DNA from 3 places in the Streptomyces sp. MB09-01 genome. Region 2 is predicted to be linked to each of the others. Evidence: riboswitches for the same ligand, from Rfam matches in the RefSeq annotation. Region 2 holds a riboswitch; each other region holds the start of a gene.
The links. A riboswitch is a leader RNA that binds a small molecule or an ion and turns the genes downstream of it on or off. The one in region 2 is predicted to bind cobalamin.

Region 1 (10,226 bases), on a different contig from region 2:
CTGGCCTTCGGGCTGGCGGCGGGCGCGCTCGTCGTCCTCGGCCTGGCCGCGAGCGCGCGCTCCCTCGCGACCCGGTACGAGCGTCCGTTGCGTACGCGCGCGGCGGAGTACGGGCACCGGGCGGCCGACGTGGTGGCGGACGTCTGGCGGGGCGAGCGGATCGGGACCGCCGTGCTCGTCGTCGTCGCCGGCATCGCCCTGTGGAGCCTGCGGCGGTGGAGCCGGTGGGCGGACCTCCGCCGGGGTGCCCGGTACGGGTTGGTCGCGATCGGCGCGCTGCTGGCCGTGGCCGCGTTCCTCTCGCTGTTCTTCGACAGCGGTGTCCGGAGCGTGGTGGGGAACATCGACGAAGACCCGGAGAGTCTCCTGCTGCTGCTCGTGGCGCTGACCGGAGTGGCGAATCTGATGCCCGAACGGCAGTGGGAATTCCGGGGGCGGTTGCTGCTCGGTACCGTCGCCCGCGGACGGATCGCGGTCGGCGTGCTCCTCGTGTCGCTCGCGCTGCTCCTCACCAGGCCCGTGGCGCAGGCGATCGTGACCGACCCCGAGAACCCCCTCCGCCTCGCCTGCGTCCTCGCGGGACTGCTGCTGGTCAAGGCCGGCTCCTGGACCCCTCCGGACCCGACGCCGTCCCTCGTGACGGCCTGCCGCGACGAGCTGTACCGGCTGCAGACCATGCAGACGGCGTCCTCTGCGGTCACGTCGGGGGCCGCACAGCTCCTCACCACGCACACGGCCTCGCTGTCGACCCTGCCGCCGAACTTCCCCGAGCTGGTCTCCGACTTCCGTGACCTGCTGACGGGCATCGCCGCCGAGCAGCACCGGCTGCAGGAGCGGGTCGTGATCGCGATCGACGAGCTGGACCGGCTGGGCTCGGACACCGAAGCGCTCGCGTTCCTGAACGAGATCAAGGCCATCCTGGGCGTGCCCCACGTCCACTACCTGATCTCCGTCGCCGAGGACGTCGGCGCCTCCTTCGTACGCCGCGGGCTTCCGCACCGCGGCGTCACCGACAGCTCGCTGGACGACATCGTGCACGTCCTGCCGTGCACCCTGGAGGAGTCGAAGAAGATCCTCGGGCGTCGGGCGTCCGGTCTCTCCGAGCCCTACAAGGTGCTCACGCACGCCCTCTCGGGCGGAATACCCAGGGATCTCATCCGCTACGGTCTGCGCCTGGACGAGATCACGTCCAAGACCCGGCTCATCGAACTCACCGACATCTCACGTCAGTTGATCCTCGAAGAGCTCGCCGACACGCTCGCGGGCTTCCGCACGCTCCTGAGCAAGCAGCAGTGGACGCCGCGGACCAGCGCGCTCCTCGTGGCGTTCCGGAACCTGACGGGCCATCTGCGTGCCGGCTGCCCCTGCGTCTCCGTCGAGCTCCGGCGGGCCCTGGAGCACGTGGCCTTCCACGATCTCCACCGGCACCTGGGCGAGGAAGCCGCCGCGGAGATTCCGGACGTGGCCCGGAACCTCATCGACGAGGCGTCGGCTTACGTCCTGTTCTCGCTGACCCTGCTCGACGTCTTCGGCGAGGGTGACCTGGCCCGCCGCCGGGACGAGGCTGCGTCACGAGGCCCCGAAGGGGACCTGGATCTCCTGGGCCAGGCCCGTCAGGAGCTGGAGGTGTCCCCGTACAGCGCACGACAGCTGATCGGCTCCATCCGTACCGCGTGGCGGCTCACGGACGGCCCGGCCGCCGGCCTTCCGCCGACGGTCCCGCCCGCCCGCAGCTCCGACTGCCCCCGCCACCCTCAGACTGAGGCCTGAGAGCTGTGCGGTGGGGCCGAACACGCTTGAGGAGTACGCCCTTTGAGAGGACGGGCTGGAGGCGGAGCTGCGGCTACCGGTCTGGCTGCGGTAGCGCGTCCCGCCCCGGCTGGCCCTGGGTGTGTGGGGGCGGCCCGAGCGGGGGTGCCGGCCTCGCGGGTAGGCTGTGAGCGCAGCTGGTTCGCACCCGTCAGCCGGACGGGGTGCGTCGTAAGAGGGAACCCGGTGGGAATCCGGGACTGCCCCGCAGCGGTGAGCGGGAACGACCGCCGTCATACGCACTGGGACCGGAACCGGTCCTGGGAAGCGACGGCCAGTAGGAGCCCGCCGGGAGACCGGCAGGCGCGCCCGCGAGTCCGAAGACCTGCCACTGCCCGCATGACGAAGCGTCGTGCGGGGTTCCCGAGGCACACCTGCCCGGGACCTTTCTGCCGCGACTCGCGAAGGAGAGTTGACGTGGCCGACCAGACCGTCACCACCGCTGGGTGGGTTGAGCACGACACCGGCCTCCCCGACCTTAACGTCGACGTCGACGTCGACGTCCCGGGGCCGATCCCCTCGTAGGCGACGGGCCGCCCGGCAGGCCTACGAGACGCCCTGCCCCGGCGCCGTGGCCCGGCCGTGCGGGGACTCCGCCTTGCCGTCCCCGCGAGCCGTAGCGCGAGTTCACCCCGCGCGGCCCCGTGCGCCCGTCCGCTCCTGTGCGCCTCCCGACAGGGCGCGAAGAACATCCGATCCATCCGCGGTGAGAGGACCAACCATGCCCCGCAACCACCCGAAGACCGTGCTGTCCGCACTCGCCGTCGCCCTGCTCATATCCGGCTGCGGAGGCGGCACCGCGCCCTCCGCCACCCCCTCGCCGGGCGCGACCGCCGAGGGCTTTCCGGTCACGGTCACCAACTGCGGGGTGACGAGCACCTATCAGCGTCCGCCGCAGCGCGCGGTGTCGCTGAACCAGCACGCGACCGAGGTGATGCTGGCCCTCGGCCTGGAGAAGTCGATGGTGGGGACGGGCTATCTCGACGACAAGATCCTCCCCGAGTACCAGGCCGCCTACGACAGCGTGAAGGTCCTCTCCAAGGAATACCCGTCCTTCGAGGCACTCCTGGAGGCCGAGCCCGACTTCGTCTACGGCGGGTGGACGTCCACCTTCGACGAGAAGGAGGGCCGCAGCCGGGCCGCCTTCACCAAGGCGGGGATCAACACCCGCCTCAACACCGAGGAGTGCCCCACCGGCCCGGTGGACGTGGCCGCCATGGACGAGGAGATCCGCACGGTCGCCAAGATCTTCGGCGTGCCCGAGCGGGCCGAGGAGCGGCTGGGGAAGCTGCACGCCACCCTCGACAAGGTCGAGACCGGGCTCACCGGCGTCACCCCGGTCAAGCTCTTCGTGTACGACAGCGGCGACAAGACGGCCTTCACCGCGGGTGGCAAGGGCATCGGCAACGAGATGATCCGGCGGGCCGGCGGGGCGAACCTCTTCGCCGACCTGGACAAGGCCTTCGGCGACGTCTCGTTCGAGCAGGTCGCGCAGCGCGCGCCCGAGGCCGTCGTCATCTACGACTACGGCGACCGGTCCGTCGAGGACAAGAAGAAGTTCCTGCTCGCCCATCCGGCGCTGAAGGACGTGCCCGCGATCAAGAACCAGCGGTTCGCGGTCCTGCCGCTGTCCTCCACGGTGGTCGGCGTGCGGGTGCCGTCGGCCGTCGAGTCGCTGGCGCGTCAGCTCCACCCGGGACTCGTCCAGTGACCGGGGCCAAGGCACCGGCACCCGTGGGGACCGGCCTTCGTGAGGAGGCCCGGCCCGGCCGGCGCGAGGAAGGCCGGCCCGGCCCCGCGCGCCGCCCCGGGATCCCGTACGCCCTGGTGCTGGCCCTACTCGGCGTGCTGGTGGCCGGCGCCGCCACGGCCGGCATCGCGGCCGGCTCGATCAGCGTCCCGGCCGACCAGGTGTGGGGCATCCTGCTGCACCGCGTGCACCCGTCCCTCGCCGAGCCGACGTGGACCCCGGTGCGCGAGACGATCGTCACGGACGTCCGCCTGCCCCGGGTGCTGCTGGCCGGGGTGGTCGGCGCGGGTCTGTCGGTGGCGGGAATGGCGCTGCAGGCGCTGGTCCGCAACCCGCTGGCCGATCCGATGCTGCTGGGCGTGTCCTCGGGCGCGTCGGTCGGCGCGGTGCTCGTCCTGGTCCTGAACCTGACGATGTTCGGGCTGTTCACCCTGCCGGTGGCCGCGTTCTGCGGGGCCCTGGCCGCCCTGGTCGCCGTCTACTTCCTGGCCCGTTCCGGCGGGCGGATGACGACGGTGCGGCTGGTCCTGGCCGGTGTGGCCACGGCCGAGGTGCTGTCGGCGCTGGCCAGCTTCCTGATCGTCACCTCGAACGATCCGCACAAGACGCAGTCCGCGCTGCGCTGGATGCTCGGCGGACTGGCCGGCACCACCTGGACGACGGTGTGGATCCCGGTCGGTGCGGTCCTGCTCGGGACGGCCGTCCTCCTCGGTGTCTGCCGTCCGCTCAACCTCCTGCTGGCCGGCGAGGAGGCCGCCGCGGCCCTCGGTCTGGACGTGCACCGGTTCCGCGGCGCCCTGTTCACCCTGGTGGCCCTGATGATCGGCACGATCGTCGCGGTCAGCGGGCAGATCGGCTTCGTCGGACTGATCATGCCGCACGTGGTGCGGCTGCTCGTGGGCGCCGACCACCGTCGCGCGCTGCCCGCCGCGGCCCTCCTGGGGGCGGCGTTCCTGATCTCCGCAGATCTGGCCGCGCGCACGTTCATGAGCCCGGAAGAGATACCCGTGGGCATCCTCACCGCCCTCGTCGGCGGTCCCTTCTTCCTCTGGCTGATGCGACGGAAGGCTGCCCGGTGACCGGCCGACCGACCGCAGAGCCCGGTTCCCTCCGCGCCGAGGAGGTCAGCGTCGTGGTGAACGGCAAGGCGCTGGTCCACCGGGCCTCCCTGCACGTGGCGCCCGGCGAGGTCGTGGGCCTGGTCGGCCCCAACGGCGCCGGCAAGTCCACCCTGCTGCGCACCTTCTACCGGGCGGTGCGGCCCACATCGGGCCGGGTCCTGCTCGACGGCGAGGACGTCTGGCGCATGCCGGGCAAACGCCTCGCCCAGCGCCTCGCGGCCGTACTGCAGGAGACGTCCGGGGACTTCGAACTGACCGTGTACGACGTGGTGGCGATGGGCCGCACCCCGCACAAGCGGGCCTTCGCGGGCGATGACGCGGACGACCGCGACGTCATCACCCGGTCCCTGGCGCAGCTGCGCGTCGACTCCCTCGCGCACGCGCCGTTCGACCGGCTGTCGGGCGGGGAGAAGCAGCGGGTCCTGATCGCCCGTGCGCTCGCCCAGCGCACGGGGACCATGGTGCTGGACGAACCGACCAACCACTTGGACCTGCGCCACCAGCTGGACGCACTGCGGCTCGTGCGGCGGCTCGGCGTCACCGCCGTCGTCGCGCTGCACGACCTGAACCTCGCCGCGGCGTTCTGCGACCGGATCTGCGTCATGACGGGCGGCCGCGTCGTCGCCACGGGGGAGCCCGCGCAGGTGCTGACGGCGCCGCTGCTGTCCGAGGTGTACGAGGTCGAGGCCGAGGTCATCGCGCATCCGCGCACCGGGGTGCCGTTCGTCAGCGTCCTGCCCGGCTGCGAACGGCCGGCCTACGGAGCGCCGGAGGGAGGAGAGCCGGCCGTTCGCCGGGACTGACCGGTAGGCCGCCGTCCGTGCTCCAGGGCGTCGGCGGCGACGTGTCCGGCCGGGTGGTGCACGCCGTACGGCGGCACGCCGGCCGCGTGGGCCGGGTCGCCGGAAGGAGTTCGACGCGAACGGGTGCCGACGGGAACTCGCACCGCACCGCGCACGACTACCTCTCCGGCGGTCCCGCACGGATGACCGCGACGGGCGCAGCGCCGTACACGTACCCAGGAGCTGGAGAGCCGATGACCGGAAGGCAACCCGAGACCCGCCCCCGCCCCGCCTGGCCGCGCTGGGCGCCGCCGCCGGCCCTGGCCGGCTTCGTCGTGCTCCTGGCAGCCGTGTTCGCCCTCTCCTACGGGGTGGGATCCGCCGCCGGGCCGGTCGCTCCCGGCCTGCACCGGACCGGCCCCGACGCGGGATCCGGCGGCGGCATGGGCGGCATGGACGGTACGCATCCGGGGAGCGGGCGGTGACCGCGGACGCCGTGGGCGGCACCCTGACCACGACCGACCTGACCGTCGGCGGTATGACGTGCGCGGCCTGCGTGAACCGGGTGGAGAAGCGGCTGGCGAGGCTCGACGGAGTGACCGCGGCGGTCAACCTCGCCACCGGGCGGGCACGGGTGAGCCATCCGCCCGCCGTGACCGTCCAGGACCTGGTCGAGGCGGTGGAGCGCGCCGGTTACACCGCCGAGCCGCCCCCGGCGCCCGTACCGCGTGAGGAGTCCCCGCCTGCCGAGCAGCCCGCCGACGCCGAGAGCGAGGGCCAGCGCGCGGAGCGCGAACGGCTGTTGATCACCGTGCTGCTCTGCGCCCCCGTCCTCGTGCTGTCGATGGTGCCCGCCCTGCAGTTCCGCAACTGGCAGTGGCTGTGCCTCACTCTCGCCGCTCCGGTCGTCGTGTGGAGCGCCCTGCCCTTCCACCTGCGGGCGGTACGCGGGCTGCGGCATGCGGCGGCCACCATGGACACCCTGGTCTCCCTCGGGGTCGCCGCCTCGTTCTCCTGGTCCCTGTACGCCCTGTTCCTCGGCGGCGCCGGCGATCCGGACATGCGGATGCCGTTCACCTTCCTCCCCTCGGCGGGAGGGGAGGTCGCGCACGTCTACCTGGAAGCCGCCGTCGGAGTTCCCCTGTTCGTCCTGGCCGGCCGCCATCTGGAGGCGCGGGCCCGGCGCGGCACCGGCGCGGCCCTGCGCTCACTGGCCGGGCTCGCCGTCAAGGACGTGACCGTACGGGAGGACGGCCGGGAGCGGCGGATCCCCGTGGAACAGCTGCGGGTGGGGCAGGAGTTCCTCGTGCGCCCCGGCGAACGGGTCGCCACCGACGGTGTCGTGGTCTCCGGCAGCTCCGCCCTGGACCTGTCCCTGGTCACGGGTGAGAGCGATCCCGTGGAGGTGGGACCCGACCGGAAGGTGGTGGGGGCCGCCGTCAACGCCGGCGGACTGCTCCTCGTACGGGCCACCGCGGTCGGCGCGGACACCCAGCTCGCCCGGATCACCCGCATGGTCACCGAGGCGCAGGCCGGCAAGGCGCGGGCCCAGCGGCTGGCCGACCGTGTGGCCGGGGTCTTCGTCCCGGTGATCCTGACCCTGGCGGTCACGGTGCTCGGGTTCTGGCTCGGTGCCGGGGCCGACCCGCAGGCGGCCGTGACCGCGGCGGTGGCGATCCTCGTCGTCGCCTGTCCGTGCGCGCTGGGGTTGGCGACCCCCACCGCGCTGCTGGCCGCGACCGGCCGGGGCGCGCAGCTGGGCGTGCTGGTCAGCGGTCCGCAGGCGCTGGAGGCACTGCGGCACGTGGACACCGTGGTCCTGGACAAGACGGGCACGCTCACCACCGGCCACATGAGCGTCGTCCACGTCACCGCGGTCAGCGGCGGCATCGGGCGCGAGGCGGTCCTGCGCCTGGCCGGGGCCGTGGAGCAGGGCTCGGAGCATCCGCTGGGCCGCGCCCTCGCCGCGTACGCGCAGCGCGCGCAGACCGGGGGCGCACTGCCCCCGGTCACCGACTTCCGGGCCACTCCCGGGGCGGGCGTCACGGGGTTCGTGGAGGGGCGGCGCGTCGACGTGCTCTCCCCCGACGACGGCCTGCCGAAGTCGCTGGCGCAGGCGCTGGCCCAGGCGGAGGCGTCCGTGCTCACGCCCGTCCTGGTCCGGGTGGACGGCTTCGACGAGGCCCTGATCGCCCTCGGGGACGTCCTTCGGCCCGGGAGCTACCGGGCCGTGGACCGGCTGCGCCGGCTGGGCGTGGAACCGGTGCTGGCCACCGGTGACCGCGATGCCACGGCGCGCACGGTCGCCGCGCAGCTCGGCATCTCCGCGGTCCATGCCCGCTGCACTCCGGAGGGGAAGGCCGAACTGGTGACCCGTCTGAAGGAGGAGGGACGGCGGGTGGCGGTGATCGGGGACGGTGTGAACGACGCCGCCGCCCTGGCCCGCGCCGATCTCGGCATCGCCATGGGCAGCGGTACGGACGTGGCGATCGGAGCGGCCGACGTGACGCTGGTGCGCGGTGACATCGAGGCGGTGGCCGACGCCGTCCGGCTGGCCCGTCGCACCCTGGGGACGATCCGCGCCAACCTCGTCTGGGCGTTCGGCTACAACGCGGTCACCGTGCCCCTCGCCGCGGTCGGCTGGCTCAACCCGATGGTCGCCGCGGCCGCGATGTCCGCCAGCTCGCTGCTGGTGGTGGGCAACAGCCTGCGCCTGCGGGCCTGGCAGCCCTCGCCGAAGCGCCACGGTGGCGCGGCCACTCCCCGTCCCGGCCGAAAGGACTTCCAGCGATGACCGGTCCCCTCTCCCCCACGTCGTCGGCCGAGGCCTGGCCCGGCAGCCGCAGGCTGCGCGACCAGCTGATCTCCGTGCTCGCACCGGTGACCGCCTGTCTCACGGCCCTGGTCGGACTGACCGCGTGGACCACGGCAGGAGCGGCGGGCACTCCGGCCCGCATCGAGGTCGGCATCGGGCGGGTCTTCCTCCCGTACGCCGACAAGGAGCGCACCGCCGCGTTCTTCCGGATCTCGAACACCGGAGGGTCCGGGGACCAGTTGGTCTCCGTGACGTCCCCCGTCGTGGAGGCGGTGATGCTGAACCGGCACGAGAGTCCCGCGGGGGCGGATTCCATGCGCACGGTCCCCTCGGCGGAGATCCCCGCAGGCTCGACGCTGCAGATGACCCCGAGCACGCTGGACGTGGTGATGACGGTCAAGGGCCGCTGGCAGGTGGGTGACGCGGTGCCCTTCGTCCTGCACTTCCGCAACAGCGGGCCCGTCGAGGCGGTGGCGTTCGTCGTGCGGCCCGGCAGCTGAGCCGCTCCCCGTCGCCGATCCCTGCCGGTCTCGTGCGATCTCGTCCGATCTTTCCGTCTTCGGGAACCCGGAGCCCGCGCCGTCCGACTACTGCTGCGCAAGGGGCGGACACTGCGGCGAAGTCATCCTGCTGCAGAGGATCGAAGGACGAGTGATGGGCGGGCTGGACGTCCACATGCGCGAAGTGGCCTGCCGGCACGGCCGGGTGGAGGCCGTCGCCGAGGTGGATCTGAAGATCGCGGCCGGTGAGCGCGTGGCGCTGACCGGAACGAACGGTTCGGGCAAGACCACGCTGCTGCGTGCCGTGCTCGGTCTCCACCGGCAGGTGTCGGGCTCGATCACGGTCGGCGGACGCGGCACCGGTTCGGCCGCGGAGTGGGCCTGGCGGCGCCGGGCCTGCGCCTGGATCCCGCAGAAGCCGGCCGCCGGACGCTTCCCACTGCTCGGCGGCGAGCTGCTGGCGAGCAGCGGCGCTCCGCGGGAGGCGGCGGAGGCCGCGGACCGGCTCGGGGTGGGTCCGCTGACCGGGCGGCCGCTGCACACCCTCTCCGGAGGCCAGTTGCAGCGCATGTACCTGGCCCGGGCGATCGGCAGTGTCGCCGCCGGGGCCCAGGTGCTGCTGGCCGACGAACCCACCGCCGCACTCGACTTCGACGGCCAGGAGGAAGCGGCGGACGTCCTCACCTCCCTGCCGGTGACCCTCGTCGTGGTGACGCACGACCGCGCGCTGGCCGAGCGCTGCGACCGGGTACTGGAGATGGCCGCGGGCCGGCTGCGGGAGGTCCGGTGACGCTCGCCACCGCCGACCTGGGCGAACTCCTGCAGCTCCTGCCCGTGCAACGGGCGGGCATCGCCCTCCTGCTGGCCGCGGTCGGGCTGCCCGTGATCGGCGTGGTCATCGTCGGGCTCGACATCATGCCGGTCCGGTTCGCGATGATGCACGTCGCCCTGCTCGGGATCGCGGTCGGCCTGCTCACCGGCCTCGACCCCATGCTGTGCGCGCTGGTGGCCTGCTCCCTGGCCGGCGCGGGCGTCGCCCCGCTCGCCCGTACCCCGGACGGGCTGTCCGGGGCGATGGGGCTGTTGATGAGCCTGGCCATCGCGGCGGCCCTCCTCCTGCTCGCCGTGTCGGGCGTCAACGCATCGGGGGCCTTCGCCCTGCTCTGGGGCTCGATCCTGTCGGTGGGCACCTCCGATCTGGTCGTCCTCGGGGTGCTCGCCGTCGTGGTCCCCGGCCTCTTCTGGTGGCGGCGCCGCGAGATCGGCCTGCTCCTCTACGACCGCGAGCTCGCGCAGTGCTCCGGCGTCCCCGTGCGGGCGCTGACGGCGGCCCTCCTGGTGCTCGTCGCCATCGCGGTCGCCGGGGCCATCAAGCTCACCGGCGCCCTGCTCGTCGACGCGCTGACCCTGCTTCCCGCCCTCGCGGCCCGCCGCCTCGGCAGTTCGCTG
Region 2 (10,226 bases):
AGGACCCTGCACAACGTCGTCTCCGTGGCCCGCCCCGGAGCCAGGGTCGTCATCATCGAGAACCTGGTCGACGACACCCCGTCGATGAAGTTCACCACGGCGATGGACCTGCTGCTGCTCCTCAACGTGGGCGGCGCGAAGCACACCAAGGACAGCCTCTGCACCCGGATGCGGGACGCGGGGCTGGTCATCGGCGAGATCCGGCCGGTCAATCCGTACCTGCACGCGTTCGAGTGCACCGTGCCCGAGTGATTCCGGGCCCTCCGCGCGCCACAACGCCTCGAGACCGGCGGGATGAGCCGGTCTCGGGGGCGTCGGTACCGCCGACGGGCGGTGCCCGTCCGTCCGAACGCGTCAGCCCTTGGCCGCCAGGGCGTTGTTGACGAGGTCCAGGAACTCGCGCGGCGACTTGCACCGGTCCGCGTCGGCGGGCAGGGGCCGGCTGTGCCGGTTCTCCAGCTCGCCGACGATGCCGAGGAGCCCGAGGGAGTCGAGCCCCCACTCGTCGAAGCCCGAGTCGGGGCGGCTCGCCATGGCCTCGGGGTCGACGTTCAGGCCCGCCCCCTTCTTCATCAGGGCGGCCAGTTCTTCCATGGTCAGTCGAGGGGTCATGACGGCCATCTCCTCAGGCTCGGTCCGGCGTACGCCGGTCGGTGATCAGGCGCATTTCAGAGCGCGCGAGGAAGCGTGAGAGCTCTTGGTCGGTGGTGGGGACGCCGTCCTTGGCGCTGTCGAGCAGGCGGGCCAGCACGGCCGCCTTGTGGCCGCCCTCGACGCCGAGCGTCACGGCGGGCCGGGCGTCGAGCGGGCCGCGCATGTCGAGGAGCCGGACGACGATGTCGTCGCGCTGGAACAGGGTGCTGGCCTCGATGGGGTTGGCCGGGTCGTCCACGGCCGCCTCGTCCTGGCCGGCGAGCAGCCGGGCGAGCGCCATGCCGCACCCGCTCTTGGCGGGGTAGAAGAGCGCGTGCCGCCGGACGTCCGCGTGCTCGCGTCCGCCGCCCGCCACGTGGTGCACCGCGGGGAGCGCCGCCCGGGTGAAGAACATCCGGGCGGATCCGGGGTCGCTGAGGTCCCGGTCCTGTTCCAGATACGGGTTGATGGCCTCCTCCAGGGCCTGCACCTCGGGCTGCTGGGCCACGTGGCGCAATGCCGCGAGGAGGTCGCCCTCCACCTCGACCGCCCGTACGACCCTGTTCCCGTGCATGAAGAGCGAGGTGCGGCGGAGCCGGGTGTTCGCGTCGACCTGCGCCTGCGGGGAGGTGTACCCGGCGAGCAGCTCCGCCACGACGGGTTCGCTGCCCGGCTTCACGGTGAAGGTGAGGGCGTGGCGGACCACGCCGTCCCCGCGCCGCGGGGCGACCTGGAGGCGGCCCCCGGACCGGTCCCCGAAGACCGCGGCCTCGGGGGATGAGCCCGGGGGCGAGAGGGAGAAGACGGCGGAGGCCGGGACGGGGACGGGGTCCTTGGCGGTCTCCCGCAGCACGCTGAAGCGCAGCGAGCGCGTGTCCCGTACGCAGCCGTGGAGCGGCTGCACCGAGGCGACGTGCTCCTCGCTGTTCACCCAGGCCAAGAACCGCGGTGCGCTCTCCCACTCACTGGTGATGAGCCACTGCGAGGGATTCTCGATCGACTGGCACAACTCGTCCCGGATGTGTCCGGGAACGGAGGACACCTGCTTGCGGAGATGCTCGTAGACCTCCAGGAACTGGTTCTGCGCTCCGTCGTACAGATCCAGCAGCAGCACGACCCGAAGCCTCGAGCCGTCGAAGGCGGACTGGGATATCCGTTCCGACAAGGTTGTCATCGTTCACACTCCTTCGAGACCACACGGTCGCCACGGGGCGGCGCCACCCGAACCGATCGTTGTCCCGCAATCCCCCCGGCGCGAGAGGAGAGAACCAAGCGGGTGAACGGGCGAGGGAAGCGCCCTCGCACAGGGCATGGAAGAGCCATGAAGGAAAACGTCGACCACCGCGTCCCTGTCCTCATCGTGGGCGGCTCGCTGGTGGGCCTGTGCACCTCGCTGTTCCTCGGCCGGCACGGCATCAGCCACATGCTGGTCGAGAAGCACGCGGGTACCTCGATGCACCCGCGTGGACGCGGGATCAACGTACGGACCATGGAGTTGTTCCGCGTCGCCTGTGTCGAGGAACGGATCCGCGAGGCGGCCTCTGTCCTGGCGGACAACCACGGCATCCTGCAAGGCGGCTCCCTGACCGGTGAGGACCAGGAGTGGCTGTTCGAGCAGATCGACCCGGGGGGTGCGATCGCCCGCTTCAGCCCGTCGGCATGGTGCCTGTGCAGCCAGAACGACATCGAGCCGGTACTGATGTCCGTGACCCCCGGGCTCGGGGCCGACCTGCGGTTCTCCACCGAGCTCCTCTCCTTCGAACAGGACCCGGGCGGTGTGACCGCCATCGTGAAGGACCGCCGTACCGGGGAGCACAGCACGGTGCGCGCGGACTACCTCGTCGCCGCCGACGGGCCGCGCAGCCCGGTGCGGGAAGCGCTCCGGATCGGCCAGAGCGGCTCCGGGGACCTGTTCCACAACGTGAGCATCACCTTCCGGTCCCGCATGCTTGCGGACGTGGTCGGCGATCGGCGTTTCATCGTGTGCTACCTGACCAAGCCCGACGCCGACGGGGCCCTGCTGCCGGTGGACAACAGCGAGCGGTGGGTCTTCCACGCGCCGTGGCACCCCGACCGCGGCGAGACCCTGGAGGACTTCACCGACGAGCGCTGCGTCGATCACATCCGCCGGGCCGTCGGCGCACCCGGCCTGGACGTCGAGATCACCGGGAAGGCTCCGTGGCACGCGGCCGAGCGGGTCGCGCAGCGGTACGTGGCCGGCCGGGTCTTCCTGGCCGGTGACTCCGCCCACGAGATGTCCCCCACCGGGGCGTTCGGCTCCAACACCGGCATCCAGGACGCGCACAACCTGGCCTGGAAGCTCGCAGCCGTCCTGGACGGCGCGGCCGGCCCCGGGCTGCTGGAGACGTACGAGACCGAGCGGCTTCCGGTGGCGCGGGCGACGAGCGAGCGCGCCTCGGCCCGGTCCGCCGAGCACAGCCACCCGGGGTACGAGCCCGACCCCGAGACCGTTCCCGAGGCCCAGCCCGAGCCCGCCCCGGGCGGGGGCGGACGGCAGGGCGGTGTCCTGTCCGTGGCCATGGGCTACCGCTACAACGAGGGCGCGGTCCTGGGCACCGACCCCGACCGGCCGGTCGTGCCCGAACGGATGCGTCTGTGCGGCGAACCGGGCACGCGCGCGCCGCACATGTGGCTCCACGCCCCGGGGGAGGAGCAGCCGAAGTCCACCCTGGACCTCTACGAGCGGTCCTTCGTCCTGCTCAGCTCCGAGGGCACGCCGTGGAGCGGGGCGGCGGGATCCGTCGCCAAACGGATGAACGTGCGCCTGGACGCCTACGCCATCGGCAACGGACCGGAGGCCGACCTGATCCCCTCGAGCGCCGGCGACTGGGCCGAGGCGCACGGCACGACCCCGGCCGGGGCGGTCCTCGTCCGCCCGGACGGCTTCGTGGCCTGGCGCTCGGAGGAGGCCGTGGCTGATGAGGAATCGGTCCTGTACAAGGTCCTGACCACCCTGCTGGACCGGTACTGACCTCCCCCTCCCGGATCCCCGCGCCGCCCGGGCGACGCGGGGATCCTCCGTGTGCCGGTCCCGCCGCGCCATCCGGATATTGGACAACCCTGTCCGTTGACGACGAACGCCATCTACTCTGGCCGGGCAGCTGGTTCGCACCCGTCAGCCGGACGGGGTGCGTCGTAAGAGGGAACCCGGTGGGAATCCGGGACTGCCCCGCAGCGGTGAGCGGGAACGACCGCCGTCATACGCACTGGGACCGGAACCGGTCCTGGGAAGCGACGGCCAGTAGGAGCCCGCCGGGAGACCGGCAGGCGCGCCCGCGAGTCCGAAGACCTGCCCGTTGCCCGAGCGCGAACGACCGCGCCCGGTTTCCCGGTGACCTCGTGGGCGGGTCGGCGTGCTTCAGGCGGATCGTTCCGGCGTGTACCTCAGGCGTACGCGCGTCCGGCGGTCCGCCCGTTCCGGCACCCCTTCGCAGCCCAGGCCCGTCACCGGGTCCATGGAGACACGCTCGCGAAGGAGAGTTCCGTGACCACCGAGTCCGCAGCCGCGGCAGTACAGGCCACCGTGTACGGCTACCCCCGCCAGGGCGGCAGCCGCGAACTGAAGAAGGCCGTCGAGGGCTACTGGAAGGGCCGCGTCACCGCCGACGCCCTCCGGGAGACCGCCCGTGACCTGCGCCGGACCAACTGGCAGCAGCTGGCCGACGCCGGCATCACCGAAGTGCCGACCGGCGACTTCTCGTACTACGACCACGTGCTGGACACCAGCGTGATGGTCGGCGCCGTCCCCGAACGCCACCGTGCCGCCGTGCGGACCGACGCCCTCGACGGCTACTTCGCCATGGCGCGCGGTACCCAGGAGGTGGCGCCGCTCGAGATGACCAAGTGGTTCGACACCAACTACCACTATCTGGTGCCCGAACTCGGCCCGGACACCGTGTTCACGGCGGACTCCTCGAAGCAGGCCGCCGAACTCGAAGAGGCACTGGCGCTCGGCCACACCGCCCGCCCGGTCCTGGTCGGGCCGGTGACCTACCTCCTGCTGGCCAAGCCGGCCCCCGGTGTCGCCGCCGACTTCGAGCCCCTGACCCTGCTCGACCGCCTGCTGCCCGTGTACGCCCGGGTCCTGGCCGACCTGCGCGCGGCCGGAGCCGAGTGGGTGCAGCTGGACGAGCCCGCCCTCGTGCAGGACCGCACCCCCGCCGAACTGAACGCCGCCGCCCGCGCGTACCGCGAGCTCGGCGCCCCGGGCGACCGGCCCAAGCTGCTCGTGGCCTCGTACTTCGACCGGCTCGGCGAGGCCCTGCCGGTGCTGGCCAAGGCCCCCGTGGACGGGCTCGCCCTGGACTTCACCGATGCCGCCGCCGCGAACCTCGCCGACCTCGCCGCCGTCGGCGGCCTGCCCGGCAAGCGCCTCGTCGCGGGCGTCGTCAACGGCCGCAACATCTGGATCAACGACTTCGAGAAGTCCCTGTCCACCCTCGGCACCCTCCTCGGCCTCGCCGACCGGGTCGACGTGGCCGCCTCCTGCTCCCTGCTCCACGTCCCGCTGGACGCCACCGTCGAGCGGGACGTCGACCCGCAGGTCCGCCGCTGGCTCGCCTTCGCCCGGCAGAAGACCGCGGAGATCGCCACGCTCGCGCGCGGCCTGGCCGGCGGCACCGGCGCGATCGCGGCCGAACTCGCCGCGAACCGGGCCGACCTGGCCTCCCGCGCCCGCTCCACCGTCACCCGCGACCCCGCCGTGCGCGCCCGGACCGCGGCCATCACGGACGCGGACGGCCGCCGCTCCCAGCCGTACGAGGAGCGCGCGACCGCCCAGCACGCCCGCCTGGGCCTGCCGCTGCTGCCCACGACGACCATCGGGTCGTTCCCGCAGACCGACGAACTGCGCGTGGCCCGTGCCGACCTGCGGGCCGGCCGCATCGACACGGCCGGCTACGAGGAGCGCATCGAGGCCGAGATCCGGGAGGTCCTGGCCTTCCAGGAGAGGGCCGGGATCGACGTCCTCGTGCACGGCGAGCCCGAGCGCAACGACATGGTCCAGTACTTCGCCGAGCAGCTCACCGGCTACCTCGCCACCCAGCACGGCTGGGTCCAGTCCTACGGCACCCGCTACGTCCGCCCGCCCGTCCTGGCCGGCGACATCTCCCGCCCCGACCCGATGACCGTGCGCTGGACCGCGTACGCCCAGGCGCAGACCGGCCGCCCCGTCAAGGGCATGCTCACCGGCCCCGTCACCATGCTCGCCTGGTCCTTCGTCCGCGACGACCAGCCGCTCGGCGACACCGCCCGCCAGGTGGCGCTGGCCCTGCGCGACGAGGTGAACGACCTGGAGGCGGCGGGCACCTCCGTCATCCAGGTGGACGAACCGGCGCTGCGGGAGACCCTCCCGCTGCGCGCCGCCGACCACGCCGCCTACCTGGCGTGGGCCACCGAGTCCTTCCGGCTCACCACCGCCGGGGTCCGTCCGGACACCCAGATCCACACGCACATGTGCTACGCCGAGTTCGGCGACATCGTCGACGCCATCGAGGCCCTCGACGCCGACGTCATCAGCCTGGAAGCGGCCCGGTCGCACATGCAGGTCGCCGACGAGCTCGCGGGCGCCGACTACCCGCGCGAGGTCGGCCCCGGCGTCTGGGACATCCACTCGCCGCGGATCCCCTCCGTGGCCGAGGCGTCGGCCCTGCTCCGCAAGGGTCTCGCGGCCATCCCTGCCGAACGGCTGTGGGTCAATCCCGACTGCGGCCTGAAGACCCGGGCCTGGCCGGAGACCAGGGCCTCCCTGGAGAACCTGGTCGAGGCCGCCCGCCAGGTGCGCGCCGAGGTCACCGCCGACGGCGCCTGATCCGGGGCCCCGGCCGCCTCAGGCGGAGCGCGGTGGTGCGACGCGCTCCCGGTCGGGCGGCCGGGCCCCGTCGCCGTGGTCGCCGGAGCCGCCGGCGCAGTCGTCCCCGACGAGGCCCGCCACGTGGTCGGTGATCGTGTCGAGGATGTCCGTGGAGATCGTTTCGTCGCCGAGCACGAGGTGGTTGAGCGTCAGCCCGTCCGTCATGGCGGCCAGATAGCGGGCCAGTACGGTCACGGGGACGCGGAGTTCGAAGCCCATGTGGTGACGGAGCTGTTCGATGAGCTCGGTGTAGGTGTCGGCGTAGAGCTGGTACTGGCGTCGGGCGAGGTGCTCGAAGCCGGGCCGGCGCAGGGCGTACTGCGTGAGTTCGTAGGTGAGCATGTGCTCGCCCGGGTGGGCGGACACGTGGTCCCAGTACGCCTGGAAGCCGGCCCGGACGGTCTCGCGGAGGGTGGCCTTCGGCTGGATCGCCTCCTTCACCACGGTGATGCTGTGCTCGGTGATCGCCGCCATGACGGATTCGAGCAGGGCCTGCTTGGAGTCGAAGCAGTAGTGGAAGACGCTCAGCGACACGCCGGCCTCGGCGGATATCGACCGGGTCGTCGTCCGGGCGACCCCGTCGCGGGTCATCGCGCGGATGGCGGCCTCGGTCAGCTGCCGGCGCCGGTCGGCCGACGGCATCCGTGCCATGGGCGGTCCCTTCGGTTCGTGCTGCTGTGCCGGGCGGTGCGGTGGGACACGGGCGGTGCGGCGGCGGGAAGGCGGCCGGGGCCGGCCGGATCGCTGAGGATCCGGCCGGCCCCGGCACCGGACACCGCCCGGGCGGCGTCAGCTGCTGTAGACGCCGACCTCGTGGAGCGAGTACCCCCACTGGGTGCCGCGCTGCAGTCCGTGGACGCGTACGTACCGGGCCGGGGTGCCGGCGAACTGCGCCGTGTCCAGCCCGCCGTCACCGGTGGTCGTGGACCAAACGGACTGCCAGTTCGTGCCGTCGCCCGAGAGCTCGATCCGGTACGACTTCCCGTGGGCGCGTTCCCACTCGAGGGTGACGCGCTTGACCAGGCCCGGTGTCCCGAGGTCGATCCGGAGCCACTGGTCGTCGCTCCAGTCGCTCGCCCAGCGGGTGCCCGTGTTCCCGTCCACGGCCCGCGAGGGCGCGTAGCTGACGAACGGGTTCCACTCGGACGAGCTGGCCGAGGCGGGGGCGCCCGCGGCCAGGTTCACCCCGGCCTTGTGCTTCTCGGACGAACCCCACGTGGTGAGGTAGGACTCGGCGCCCCGGAACAGGTCGTCCACCACGTCCTGGCCGCCGGTGATCCGGATGTCCTCGATCCAGTCCGGGACCAGGCCGTAGTGCGAGGCGCCGTCGGTGTTGAGGTCCCAGGTGCGCGCGCCGGTGGTCTGCTTGTCGATCACGGAGCCGCCGTCGGTGCTGCGGAACGGGTAGCGCACCGGGTTCGGGGCGTCCGCGCCGCGGGGGCCGGGCCAGCCGCCCACGCCGTTCATGTCGGTGCCGTAGCCGTAGCCGACCTTGTACTTCTCGCGCAGCGCATCCGTGCGCCTGGCTTCCGCGCTGAAGGCCTCGGAACCGCTCATGTACTGGGCGACGAAGCCGCCGAGCCGGTACACCCGCTCCGTCCAGTCGAGGTCCATCCAGCTGTGCGAGGAGATCACGCCGGGGTACGACTCGGATTCGAGGATGTCGAAGGCCCGGCCCGCGGCCTTGACCCCCATGTGGTCGATCTCCAGCATCATCTTGCGTTTCATCATGCCGCGCACCGCGTACTCGCCGAGCTCGGTGAGACCGCGGGTGTTGCACTGCGCGTCAGCGGCGTACGAGGGGACCGCCACGCCCGCCGGGAGCTGCTTCTGCGCTTCGGGCGCCGCCGCGAGGCCGATGGGGTTGTCGTGCTGCGGGCCCTTGCACTTCTCCGTCTGCCAGAAGGTGCCGGTGGACAGGAACTGGCCCACGTTGATCGCCGTGCCGAGCGCGCCCTGGTCGAAGCGGACCCCGCACAGGGCGTTGTCGAACTTGTGGCACAGGAACATGCTGCGCACGCCCAGCTTGTGCAGCTCGTCCAGGCCGCGGTCGATGTCCTCCTTGCTGCACTGCGCGATGTCCAGGATCTGCTTGCAGCCGAACGGTTCGGAGGTCTCGACCCCGAGGACGACTGCCAGCTTGCCCTGCTCGACGACGTCGCGGGCCTGCGCGGAGTCGGTGACGATCCGGAACCAGCCCTTGCCCGGCCCGCCGTACATCTTGTCGATGTACGCCTGCATGTCGTACGTCTTCTGCGCCTCCAGGCGGATGGCGGTCATCTCGTCGCAGCCGCGGTCCTTGAAGAAGTAGACCGAGCAGATGACCCCGTTGGTGACGAGGTCGTTGACGAGCACCCGCTGGCCGCCGCGCCAGGCGCGTTCGACCCAGGCGTAGTAGTTCTGCTGGTGGGTCAGCGAGTCGTGGGCGGGCCAGTCCTTGAAGGTCGGCCAGCCGTTCGGGTCGTGCTTGCCGTCTCCGCCCTTGGTGATGAAGTCGAAGATGGCGAGCGTGCCGTCCGGATAGTGCTCGGGGCAGTCCTTGAGCGCGTCGGCGACCCCCTGCTCGGAGAACGGCTTGCCGCAGATGAGACGGCCGCCGAAGCCCTCGTTGGACATCAGGTGGTCGTGCGCGTCGACGAAGCCCCGGACGCGTCCCTGGGAGTCGGTTCCCTTGAAGGGTTCGCCGGTGACGTCGATCTCGGAGTCGGGTGCGGGCCGGGCGACCGGGTTCCACCAGCCGGGGTCGGCGGCGGAGGAACTGGGCACGGGGCCGAGCACCATGGCCACCACGGCGAGGAGCAATGACAGGACCGCCAGGGGCCTACGCCTGTGGTGCGTGTGTCGGGAAATGGTCATCACTCACGTCTTCGGTCAGTGGATGGCGCGGTCGAGGAGCCGGATCCGTCCGGGGGCACGACGGCCACGGCCGCACGGCACGGCTGTGGCTCGCTTGTCATGGCCCGCACAAGCGGTGGGACGAGAATCGCCACTGGCGGCAGCAGAGTCAAGAGTCCGGGACAGATGACCTGATGGATCGTCAGTCCGGCCGGATCGGATCACCGGGACGACGTGCCGGCGGTGTCGGTGGGGCGTGCGACGATCCCAGGCATGATCGCCTCGTTCGCCGCCCTGCTGCCCACCGCGGGTACCCACGCCTCGACCACGTACGCCGACTGGGCCGCCGCCCACGACCCGGACGCGGCCGGGACCGCGCGCGCCCTGATCGAGGACATGCGCACCGAACTGGGCCGCTCCCGGACCAAGCCCGGCCGGTTCGTCGACACGATGGCGGCGCGGGCGCGACGGCTGCCGCCGGCGCACCTGCCGTGGTTCTGGGACACCGTGGGGCACCGGCTGATCGGACACGGGAGCCGGCCCGGCGGGCGGGCCTACGCCGCGGCCCGGGAGGCCGAGGCCCGGCACGGACTGCCGGTGGACCCGGCCTACCGCCGGGCCAACGCGCTGCTGTTCGCCACGGGCGGGGCCATGCCCGCCAAGGAGTTCGGGGCCCACCAGCGGTTCCTCGCCGAGACGTTGGAGCCGGGCGCGGCGCACGCGGCCCTGGAGGCGTTCCTGACGGCTTGGGCGGGCTCGCCCGCCGACCTGCCCGCGGATCTGGTGCGCCGCGTACGGGCGTCCGCGAAGGCGGCCGGGCACGGGGACGAGGAGGTGGCGCGGCTGGTGGGCGCGATCCTGTCGGTCACCCGCAAGAAGTCGGTGC
Region 3 (10,226 bases), on a different contig from region 2:
GGCGGCCCTGAGCGTCCTTCCCGCACAGGAAGCGGCGCCCGCCGGCACCGAGGGCCCGGGGAAGGCGGCTCCGCCCGCCGGCGGGACGCCCCCGGCCGAGGGGCCCGGTCGCGGCGCGGACGGTGCCGGGGCCGGCGGATGAGGGCCGCGGCCGCGTGGACGGTGCGGGGGGCCGCGGCGGTGCTCACCGTCGTCGCCCTCGGCCACACCCTGTGGAAGGGTGTCGTCGAGCCCGGTGCCGCACTGGCCTTCGGCGCGCTGATCGCCCTCGGCGAGCTCGCCCGGCGGGACCGGCGGGACGGCTCCCTCGACCGGCTGCCCGCGCCCCTCGGCTCCGCCGGGGCCCTCGCCTACGCCCTGCTCGGCCAGAACGCCGGCCGGCCCACCCACCACGGGGCGCTCCAGATCGTGGCGGTCGTCGTCGCGGCGGCCCTCGCCGGGATCGTGCCGCACATCGCCCGGGGCCGCGGCCCGGCCCTCGACCACCTGTCCCGCCAGGTGCTCACCGTCGGCTTCGCCGCCGTCTGTTTCCAGCCGCTCTACAACTCCGGCCGACTGGAGGAACGGGTGGGCCAGGGCCCGTACTTCGTCGTCTTCCTGCTCTGCCTCCTCGGCCTCACCGCCCTGTGCGACGCCGTCCTCGCCGCCGCGCTGGCCGGGTCCCGCACCGGCTGGCCGTACGGCCCCCTGCTGCGCGACGAGCTGCGCGCCCAGCTGGGCATCGGCGCGGCGATCTGCGCCACCGGGGTCGTGATGGCGCTCGGCGCTGCCGTCGCGGGCCTGTGGGCGATACCCGTCTTCAGCGTGCCGCTGCTGCTGACCCAGCTGTCCTTCCACCGGATCACCGCGATCCGCACCACCTACCGGCAGACCATCACCTCCCTGGCCCGTGCCACCGAGATCGCCGGCTGCACCCGGCCGGGCCACTCCCGCCGGGTCGCCGCCCTGAGCTGCGCCGTCGGCCGGGAGCTGGGCCTGTCGGAGCGGGAGCTCACGGTGCTGGAGTACGCCGCCCTGATGCACGACATCGGCCAGCTCTCCCTCGTCGACCCGGTCCCGGACGGGGCCACCGCCGGGCTGCCCGCCGCCGAGGCCCGCCGGATCGCCGGGCTGGGCGGGGAGGTGGCCCGGCAGACCGGGGTGCCGGCCGAGGTCGCCGTGGTGGTGGAGCGGCAGGCGGACCCGTACCGGCAGCAGCCCGTCCTGGCCCGCATCGTGCGCACGGTGAACGCGTACGACGACCTGGGCGGCGGGAGCCGTCACCCGGGCGGCTCACTGGCCGCCCTGGAACAGCTCCGCCTGGGCACCGGGTACGAATACCAGCCGGAGGTCGTGGAGTGTCTTGCGAGGGTTCTGGCCAGGGGTGGACGTGACAGAGTTGTTCCTGTCCGACCGGGGTAACCCATGGGTAATGAGCGGCCGTCCGAGTGGGCATGGTTGGATGCCAGTAAGAGTGTCCGCAAGGCTGCACCGTTGTCCCCCAGCCACCGCTGGGAGGGTGCCCCCAGGCAGGCGGGAATCGTGAGGATCTTCGGGAAGGTACGGCATCGGCCCTCCGCCTCGTGGCGGCAGGCCACCGACCGCGCGTTCACGCTGATCGGCGACGGGCGGTACGAGGACGCGGGCGCGCTCCTGACCAGAGCCGCGGACCTGGAGCCCTGGCTGTCCGAGTCCTGGTTCAATCTGGCCCTGCTGCACAAGTTCCGGCACGACTGGGAACAGGCACGGGCCGCCGGACTGCGCGCCGTGGCCCTTCTGGACCGCGAGACCGGCGCCCCGGACTGGTGGAACGTCGGCATCGCCGCGACCGCGCTGCAGGACTGGCCGCTGGCGCGGCGGGCCTGGCAGGCGTACGGGCTGAAGGTGCCCGGCGACGCGCACGGCGCGGGCGGCAAGGGCAGTGGCGAACCGGTCGGCATGGAGCTCGGCAGCGCCGCCGTGCGGCTCTCGCCGGAGGGCGAGGCCGAGGTGGTCTGGGGCCGCAGGCTGGATCCGGCCCGGCTGGAGGTGCTGTCGATCCCGCTGCCCTCCTCGGGGCGGCGCTGGGGCGAGGTCGTGCTCCACGACGGGGTCCCGCACGGCGAGCGGATCACCGCGGCCGGCCCCTCGTACCCCGTCTTCGACGAGATCGAGCTGTGGGCGCCGTCGCCGGTGCCGACCTGGGTGGTGCTGCTGGAGGCGGCCACCGAGGCGGACCGCGACGCGCTGGAGCAGCTGGCCTCGGACGCGGGCTTCGCCGCCGAGGACTGGTCCTCGTCGGTGCGGCTGCTGTGCCGGACCTGCTCGGAGAGCGAGATGCCCAGCGACGAGGGCGACGGCGAGCACCTGGATCCGCACGACCACAGCGAGCCGGGGCACCCCGGACCGCTGGGGCACCGTACGGCCGGCTCCGGCTCCCTGTGGGTGCCCGAGCGCGAATGCGGTATCGCGGCGCCGGCCGGGCTGGTGCGCGGACTGCTCGACGGCTGGGTCGCGGACAGCCCGGGCACCCGTGAGTGGCGGGATCTCGAAGAAGTCTGCTGAGCCGGGCCGTAGGCTGTACGGGCACATCGGTGGCCATTGGCGACCACCGGTGACTTGGACTTACGGAAGGCGTACGGCGGACATGTCGCAGCAGGAGAACGAGGTTGTCGAGGTCGTGAACGACGGGTACGTCGTGGACACGGAGGACTGTGCGGAGCGCGAGCTCGCCCACCGTGAGCGCGGCACCGCCCGCCCGATCACCGTCGTCGGCAACCCGGTCCTGCACAGCGAGTGCAAGGACGTCACCGAGTTCGGCGACGAGCTGGCGCAGCTGATCGACGACATGTTCGCCAGCCAGAAGGCCGCCGAGGGCGTGGGCCTCGCCGCGAACCAGATCGGCGTGGACGCGAAGGTCTTCGTCTACGACTGCCCGGACGACGACGGGGTGCGGCACACCGGTGTCGTCGTCAACCCGAAGCTCGTCGAGCTGCCCGCGGGCACCCGGGTGCTGGACGACTCGAACGAGGGCTGCCTGTCGGTCCCGACGGCGTACGCCTCGCTGGCCCGCCCGGACTACGCCGAGGTCGAGGGCCAGGACGCCCAGGGCAACCCGATCAAGGTGCGCGGCACCGGCTACTTCGCCCGCTGCCTCCAGCACGAGACCGACCACCTGTACGGCTACCTCTACATCGACCGCCTCTCGAAGCGGGACCGCAAGGACGCCCTGCGGCAGATGGAAGAGGGCACCCCGCGCTACGAGACCGTCCCGAACGCGTAGCCCCCTCGGCCGGCTAGGCGGCCTGCGGGCCCCGGAAGGCGCGCCGGAAGGAATTCGGCGTGGTGCCCAGGGTCCGCAGGAAGTGGTGGCGCAGGGCGGCCGCGTTGCCGAAGCCGGAGCGGCCGGCGATCGCGTCCACCGTCTCGTCGGTCGACTCCAGCAGTTCCTGGGCCAGCAGGACCCGCTGGCGCAGCACCCACTTGTACGGGGTGGTGCCGGTCTCCTGGAGGAAGCGGCGGGCGAAGGTGCGCGGTGACATGTGCGCGCGCTCCGCGAGCTGCTCGACGGTGATCTCCTCCTCCAGGTGGCGGGCCATCCACTCGATCACCTCGCCCACGGTGTCGCAGGAGGTGCGCGGCAGCGGCCGCTCGATGTACTGGGCCTGCCCGCCGTCCCGGTGGGGCGGTACGACCATCCGCCGCGCGATGGTGTTGGCCACCTCGGCCCCGTGCTCCTGCCGGACGAGGTGCAGGCAGGCGTCGATGCCGGAGGCGGTGCCGGCGGACGTGATCACCGGGCCCGCGTCGACGTAGAGCACGTCCGGGTCGACCAGTGCCCGCGGGAAGCGCCGGGCCAGCGTCGCCGCGTGCATCCAGTGCGTGGTGCAGTGCCGGCCGTCCAGCAGTCCCGCCGCCCCGAGCACGTACGCGCCGCTGCACACGCTGACCACCCGCGCTCCCCGGTCCACCCCGCGGCGCAGCGCCTCCAGGAGCGGTTCCGGGAACGTACGCTCGCCCGCGTCACGGAAGGCGGGCACGCAGATCAGGTCGGCACTCTCCAGCCGCTCCAGCCCGTGTTCGGGGGAGACGGTGAAGCCCGTGCCGGACATGGCCAGGGGGCCTTCCTGCGCCGCGCACACGGCGAAGTCGTACACCGGCAGTCCGTGATCGCTGCGGTCGATTCCGAAGACTTCACAGAAGATCCCGAACTCGAAGGGGGCGATCTCGTCGAGGAGGGCCACGGCCACGTTGGTCAGCATGACTCCAGTGTGGCAGTAATTCGCTCTTTCATGACAGTCCTGCCACTGTGCGAGTTTTCCCCACGGGAGGACAGTGGAGACATGAACACGCTCCTGAGCTACCTCACCGTCCTTGCCGTCGCCGCCCTGGTGCTCGCCCCCAGCCTGTACGGGGTCCTGCGCGACCGCCGGATCGACCGGCAGCTGCGGGCCGTCGAGACCCGCCTCGTATGGCTGCCGCGCCAGAAGGCGGGCGGCCTTCCGCCCACCCGTCGGCCCCGCGCCCGGCACACCGGGATGCACTGGGGCCCCGTCGCCCACTGAGCCGGGGCGACCGTGCACACGGGCAGCCGGACGATCGGGCGCCGGAAACGCGAGAAGCCGGGACGCGGTGGTGAACCGCATCCCGGCTTCGCGGCGCTACCGCGTCCCGACCGGGGGACCCCGGAAGACCGGGGACCTAGAAGTCCTCGTCCAGGTCGACCGTGCCCTCGACCGCGACCTGGTAGGCCGACGGACGGCGCTCGAAGAAGTTGGTCAGTTCCTGGACGCCCTGCAGCTCCATGAAGGAGAACGGGTTCTGCGAGCCGTACACCGGGGCGAAGCCGAGGCGGACCAGACGCTGGTCCGCGACGCACTCCAGGTACTCGCGCATCGACTCGGTGTTCATGCCCGGCAGACCGTCGCCGCACAGGTCGCGGCCGAACTGCAGCTCCGCCTCGACGGCCTCCTTGAGCATGTCGGTGACCTGCTGCTGGAGGGCGTCGTCGAAGAGCTCCGGCTCCTCCTTGCGGACCGTGTCCACGACCTCGAAGGCGAAGTTCATGTGCATGGTCTCGTCACGGAACACCCAGTTGGTGCCGGTGGCCAGGCCGTGCAGCAGGCCGCGCGAGCGGAACCAGTACACGTACGCGAAGGCGCCGTAGAAGAACAGGCCCTCGATGCACGCGGCGAAGCAGATCAGGTTCAGCAGGAAGCGGCGGCGGTCGGCCTTCGTCTCCAGCCGGTCGATCTTCTCGACCGAGTCCATCCACTTGAAGCAGAACTGCGCCTTCTCGCGGATGGACGGGATCTCCTCGACGGCGTCGAACGCGGCCGCCCGGTCGTCCGGATCGGGCAGGTAGGTGTCGAGCAGCGTCAGGTAGAACTGGACGTGCACGGCCTCCTCGAACAGCTGGCGCGACAGGTACAGGCGCGCCTCCGGGGAGTTGATGTGCTTGTAGAGCGTCAGCACCAGGTTGTTCGAGACGATCGAGTCACCCGTCGCGAAGAACGCGACCAGGCGGCCGATCATGTGCTGCTCGGCCGGCGTCAGCTTCGCGAGGTCCGCGACGTCCGAGTGGAGGTCGACCTCCTCCACCGTCCACGTGTTCTTGATCGCGTCCCGGTAGCGCTCGTAGAAGTCCGGGTAGCGCATCGGACGGAGCGTGAGCTCGAAGCCCGGGTCCAGGAGGTTCTTGTTGTCGGTGGAGCTCATTACTGGCAGGCCTCGCAGGACTCGGGGTTCTCAAGGGAGCAGGCGAGCGCGTCCGCGTCGGCCACGGCCTGCGGGAGCGCCGCCGGAGTGGCGGCCTGCGCGGCGCGGGCGATCTTCGTCGCGGGGCGCGAGCGCAGGTAGTAGGTGGTCTTCAGACCCTGCTTCCAGGCGTACGCGTACATCGAGCTGAGCTTGCCGATGGTGGGCGTCTCCAGGAACAGGTTCAGCGACTGCGACTGGTCCAGGAACGGCGTACGGGCCGCCGCCATGTCGATCAGTCCGCGCTGCGGGATCTCCCACGCCGTGCGGTACAGCTCGCGGACCTCGGCCGGGATCCAGCCGAAGCCCTGGACCGAGCCGGAGGAGTCGCGCAGCGCCTCGCGGGTCTGGGCGTCCCACACGCCGAGGGCCTTCAGCTCCTCCACCAGGTAGCCGTTCACCTGGAGGAACTCACCGCTGAGCGTCTCGCGCTTGAAGAGGTTGGAGACCTGCGGCTCGATGCACTCGTACACGCCGGCGATGGAGGCGATGGTGGCCGTCGGGGCGATGGCGAGGAGCAGGGAGTTGCGCATGCCGGTCTCGGCGACGCGGGCGCGCAGCGCGTCCCAGCGCTCCGGCCAGTTCAGCTCCACGTCGTAGTGGTCCGGGTGCAGGACGCCGCGCGCGGTGCGGGTCTGCTCCCAGGCCGGCAGCGGGCCGCTGCGCTCGGCCAGGTCGCACGACGCCTCGTACGCCGCGAGCATGATGCGCTCGGAGAGCTTGGTGGAGAGGGCCTTCGCCTCGGGGGAGTCGAAGGGGAGCTTCAGCTTGAAGAAGACGTCCTGGAGACCCATCGCGCCCAGACCCACCGGACGCCAGCGGGCGTTGGAGCGGCCGGCCTGCTCGGTCGGGTAGAAGTTGATGTCCACCACGCGGTCGAGGAAGGTCACGGCGGTGCGGACGGTCTCGTCCATCCGCTCCCAGTCGATGTCGCGACCGTCGGCCGTGTCGATGACGAAAGCGCCCAGGTTGACCGAGCCGAGGTTGCAGACGGCCGTCTCGCCGTCGTTGGTGACCTCGATGATCTCGGTGCACAGGTTCGAGGAGTGCACGACCGTGCCCGGCTCGGCGGTCTGGTTCGCCGTGCGGTTGGAGGCGTCCTTGAAGGTCATCCAGCCCTGGCCGGTCTGCGCGAGGGTGCGCATCATCCGGCCGTACAGGTCGCGGGCGGGCATGGTCTTGCGGGCCAGGCCCTCCGCCTCGGCCTTGCGGTAGGCGGCGTCGAACTCGTCGCCCCACAGGTCGACCAGCTCGGGCACGTCGGCCGGGGAGAACAGCGACCACTCGGCGTCCGCGTTCACGCGGCGCATGAACTCGTCCGGGACCCAGTGGGCGAGGTTCAGGTTGTGCGTGCGGCGCTGGTCCTCACCGGTGTTGTCGCGGAGCTCCAGGAACTCCTCGATGTCCGCGTGCCAGGTCTCCAGGTAGACGGCGGCGGCGCCCTTGCGGCGGCCACCCTGGTTCACGGCGGCGACGGAGGCGTCGAGGGTCTTCAGGAACGGCACGATGCCGTTGGAGTGGCCGTTGGTGCCGCGGATCAGGGAACCGCGGGCGCGGATGCGGGAGTACGACAGGCCGATGCCGCCCGCGTGCTTCGACAGGCGCGCCACCTGGTGGTAGCGGTCGTAGATCGAGTCGAGCTCGTCCAGCGGGGAGTCCAGCAGGTAGCAGGAGGACATCTGCGGGTGCCGGGTGCCGGAGTTGAAGAGGGTGGGGGAGGAGGGCAGGTAGTCGAGGCGGCTCATCAGCCGGTACAGCGAGGCCACTTCCTCGACGGCCTGGACACTCTCGTCCGCGGCGAGGCCGCAGGCCACGCGCAGCATGAAGTACTGCGGGGTCTCGATGACCTGACGGGTGATCGGGTGGCGCAGCAGGTAGCGGCTGTGCAGGGTGCGCAGGCCGAAGAAGCCGAAGCGGTCGTCGGCGCCCTCGGCGAGGGTGTGCTCGACCAGCGCGTCCAGCCGGTTCGCGTGCGTGCGCACGAACTCGGCGGTGCGGTCGGCGATGAGGCCCTCGCGGTGGCCGACCTCGACGGAGGCCGAGAAGGAGGTGGAGCCCTGGCTCGCGGCCTCGTCGCGCACGGCCAGCGTCAGCAGCCGGGCGGCGAGCTTCGAGTACGCGGGGTCCTCGGAGATCAGACCGGCGGCCGCCTCGGTGGCGAGAGCGCGGAGTTCGGCGTCGTCGGCGGCGGAGCTGCGGCCCCGCAGGGCGGAGGCCGCGACCCGGCCGGGGTCGGTGTCGGGGAGGTCCGCCGTAAGTTCGGTGAGGGTACGCAGCAGCGTGGCCCCCGGGCCCTCGGTGTTGTCGCCAGAAACGGACTCGGCGCGCGGTGCGGAAGGCGCGATGGTCACGGCGGGAGCTCTCCCTCGCTCGGCCCGGTCATCGGCGGAGCGGGGCGCGGGCGGGCGCATGCGGGCGTGACGGGAACGCGTACACACCGCATGGCGTCCACCGGCCCAACCGCGAGGCCCGGACGTGTCGGCACCCGGTTCGGTCGAGCCGGGCGCGCTGTCGGCAGGTCCTCGGACTTGGCATCCGGTAGGCGGACACTTCATACCGTTGCGGGACAGTTCCGGATTCACACCGGATTCCCCTGCGAGACAGCAGCCTTGAGCATACATGTGGGGGCGGCCGTATGCGGCAACCCCCACATGTAGTGTCGGCGCGGCTACAGCTTGAGCCGATACGCGAGGAGTGTCAGACCCGGGATCGGCGCCCAGTCCCGCTCGGGAACGCGTACGAAGCCCAGTCGCGCGTAGATCCGATGAGCACCCGTCATGCTGCGCTGGGTGGAGAGCACCATGGCGGCCACGCCCTCGATCGCCCGCGCCCGCTCGACGCACGCCCGCACCAACGCCTCGCCTACGCCCTGGCCGCGCCCCTCGCGGGCCACCGCGAGCATCCGGAACTCGGCCTCGTCCGGGCCGGCGATGTCGGCGAGCGGACTCCCGGGTGCGGCGAAGGTCACTCCGCCCAGGATCCGCCCGTCCCGCTCGGCGACGAGCACCTCGGCCAGGGCGGCCCGGCCGGCCACGTCGCGCAGCACGTTCAGGTAGCCGTCGTCCTCGTTGAAGTCCAGGTGCCCGTCGGCGAGATAGGCCTGGGCGGTGATCTCGCCCAGCTCCGCGAACTCGGCAGGCTGGGCAGGTCTGATCGTGATGTCCATGCGGTCGAGTGTGCCGGAGGCGCGCGAAGGGCCCCGCCGGATTTCGGCGGGGCCCTCCGGTGTGGCTCAGCAGCAGCGGAAGCCCTTGCGCGGGTCCGCCTCGCGCGCGTCCGTGCGGGCGCGTTCGAAGTCCCGGCGGCTCAGGACCTCCGCGTCCGGGTCGTGGGAGCGGGTGTGGGCGACGTACCGGTCGTACGCCGCCTCTCCCGAGAACTCCCGTACGTAGAACCGGGCCCGGGCCAGCGCGCCGCGCAGCCGCGGGAAGCCGCGGGCGCCGCTCGTGAGGCGGCTGGGGCCGCTCGTGAGGCCGCTCATGAGGACAGCGGCTCCTTGACCCGTCCGCCGCCCGAGTCGAGGCCCGCCGCGGCGAGCTCCGCCCGCTCCTCGGCGGTCGGGATCAGCCCGGCCGGGGCGACGATCTTCGACTCGGTCCACGGGACCTCGGTGAGGGCCACCGACTCCGGCTTGCGGACGGCCTTCAGGCAGGTGCGGGCCGCGTCCAGCAGCACGATGATGATCAGCAGGGCGAAGAGGGCCGACAGCACCCCGTCCACCGTGGCGTTGGTGACCACGGTGTGCATCTCGTCCATGCTCTTCGCGGGCTTGAGCACCTTCCCGGCGTCGATGCCCTCCTGGAAGGTGCTGCGCTGCGCGAAGAAGCCGATCTTCGGGTTGTCGGAGAAGATCTTCTGGTAGCTGGCGGTGAGCGTCACGGCCACGTCCCACGCCAGCGGGACGGCCGTCACCCAGGCCCACTTGAGGCGGCCGGACTTGACCAGCAGGGTGGTGCAGACGGCCAGGGCGACCGCGGCGAGCAGCTGGTTCGCGATGCCGAAGAGCGGGAACAGCTGGTTGATGCCGCCCAGCGGGTCCTTGATGCCCACCCACAGGAAGTAGCCCCAGGCGCCGACGACGATCGCGCTCGCCAGCCAGACGCCGGGCTTCCAGCTGACGTCCTTGAAGGACTTGTGCAGGTTGCCGAGGGTGTCCTGGAGCATGAACCGGCCGACGCGGGTGCCCGCGTCGAGGGTGGTGAGGATGAACAGCGCCTCGAACATGATGGCGAAGTGATACCAGAAGGCCTTCATGCCGGCCCCGCCGATGACCGACGAGAAGATCTCCGACATTCCGAGTGCGAAGGTCGGAGCGCCGCCCGTACGGGACAGCAGGCTGGCCTCCTCCACGTCCTTCGCGGCCTGGGTCAGCGCCTCGGGGGAGATGGCGAAGCCGAAGTCGGTCACCGCCTGCGAGGCGGTTTCGACCGTGGTGCCGATGACCCCGGCGGGGGAGTTCACGGCGAAGAAGAGGCCGGGCTCGATGATGCAGGCCGCGATGATCGCCATGA

Region 1: another riboswitch for cobalamin. It lies ahead of PV721_RS19650 (ABC transporter substrate-binding protein); the one in region 2 lies ahead of metE (5-methyltetrahydropteroyltriglutamate--homocysteine S-methyltransferase).
Region 3: another riboswitch for cobalamin. It lies ahead of PV721_RS11470 (ribonucleoside-diphosphate reductase subunit alpha); the one in region 2 lies ahead of metE (5-methyltetrahydropteroyltriglutamate--homocysteine S-methyltransferase).

The regions. Positions count from the first base shown of each region.
Region 1 covers NZ_JARAYQ010000087.1:10,883-21,108, forward strand. The annotation lists gene PV721_RS19645 (P-loop NTPase fold protein) at 1-1,770, shown strand, start outside; cobalamin riboswitch at 1,931-2,157, shown strand; gene PV721_RS19650 (ABC transporter substrate-binding protein) at 2,531-3,520, shown strand; gene PV721_RS19655 (FecCD family ABC transporter permease) at 3,544-4,638, shown strand; gene PV721_RS19660 (ABC transporter ATP-binding protein) at 4,608-5,483, shown strand; gene PV721_RS43965 (hypothetical protein) at 5,501-5,947, shown strand; gene PV721_RS19670 (heavy metal translocating P-type ATPase) at 6,001-8,256, shown strand; gene PV721_RS19675 (copper chaperone PCu(A)C) at 8,253-8,777, shown strand; gene PV721_RS19680 (ABC transporter ATP-binding protein) at 8,932-9,567, shown strand; gene PV721_RS19685 (metal ABC transporter permease) at 9,564-10,226, shown strand, end outside.
Region 2 covers NZ_JARAYQ010000140.1:11,257-21,482, reverse strand. The annotation lists gene PV721_RS26280 (methyltransferase) at 1-252, shown strand, start outside; gene PV721_RS26275 (acyl carrier protein) at 355-612, opposite strand; gene PV721_RS26270 (SchA/CurD-like domain-containing protein) at 626-1,807, opposite strand; gene PV721_RS26265 (FAD-dependent monooxygenase) at 1,955-3,625, shown strand; cobalamin riboswitch at 3,740-3,966, shown strand; gene metE (5-methyltetrahydropteroyltriglutamate--homocysteine S-methyltransferase) at 4,139-6,463, shown strand; gene PV721_RS26255 (TetR/AcrR family transcriptional regulator) at 6,482-7,156, opposite strand; gene PV721_RS26250 (discoidin domain-containing protein) at 7,295-9,361, opposite strand; gene PV721_RS26245 (hypothetical protein) at 9,614-10,226, shown strand, end outside.
Region 3 covers NZ_JARAYQ010000039.1:1,334-11,559, reverse strand. The annotation lists gene PV721_RS11505 (HD-GYP domain-containing protein) at 1-142, shown strand, start outside; gene PV721_RS11500 (HD-GYP domain-containing protein) at 139-1,401, shown strand; gene PV721_RS11495 (hypothetical protein) at 1,522-2,523, shown strand; gene def (peptide deformylase) at 2,606-3,241, shown strand; gene PV721_RS11485 (helix-turn-helix domain-containing protein) at 3,255-4,220, opposite strand; gene PV721_RS11480 (hypothetical protein) at 4,302-4,523, shown strand; gene PV721_RS11475 (ribonucleotide-diphosphate reductase subunit beta) at 4,660-5,676, opposite strand; gene PV721_RS11470 (ribonucleoside-diphosphate reductase subunit alpha) at 5,676-8,066, opposite strand; cobalamin riboswitch at 8,211-8,342, opposite strand; gene PV721_RS11465 (GNAT family N-acetyltransferase) at 8,384-8,881, opposite strand; gene PV721_RS11460 (YbdD/YjiX family protein) at 8,948-9,196, opposite strand; gene PV721_RS11455 (carbon starvation CstA family protein) at 9,193-10,226, opposite strand, start outside.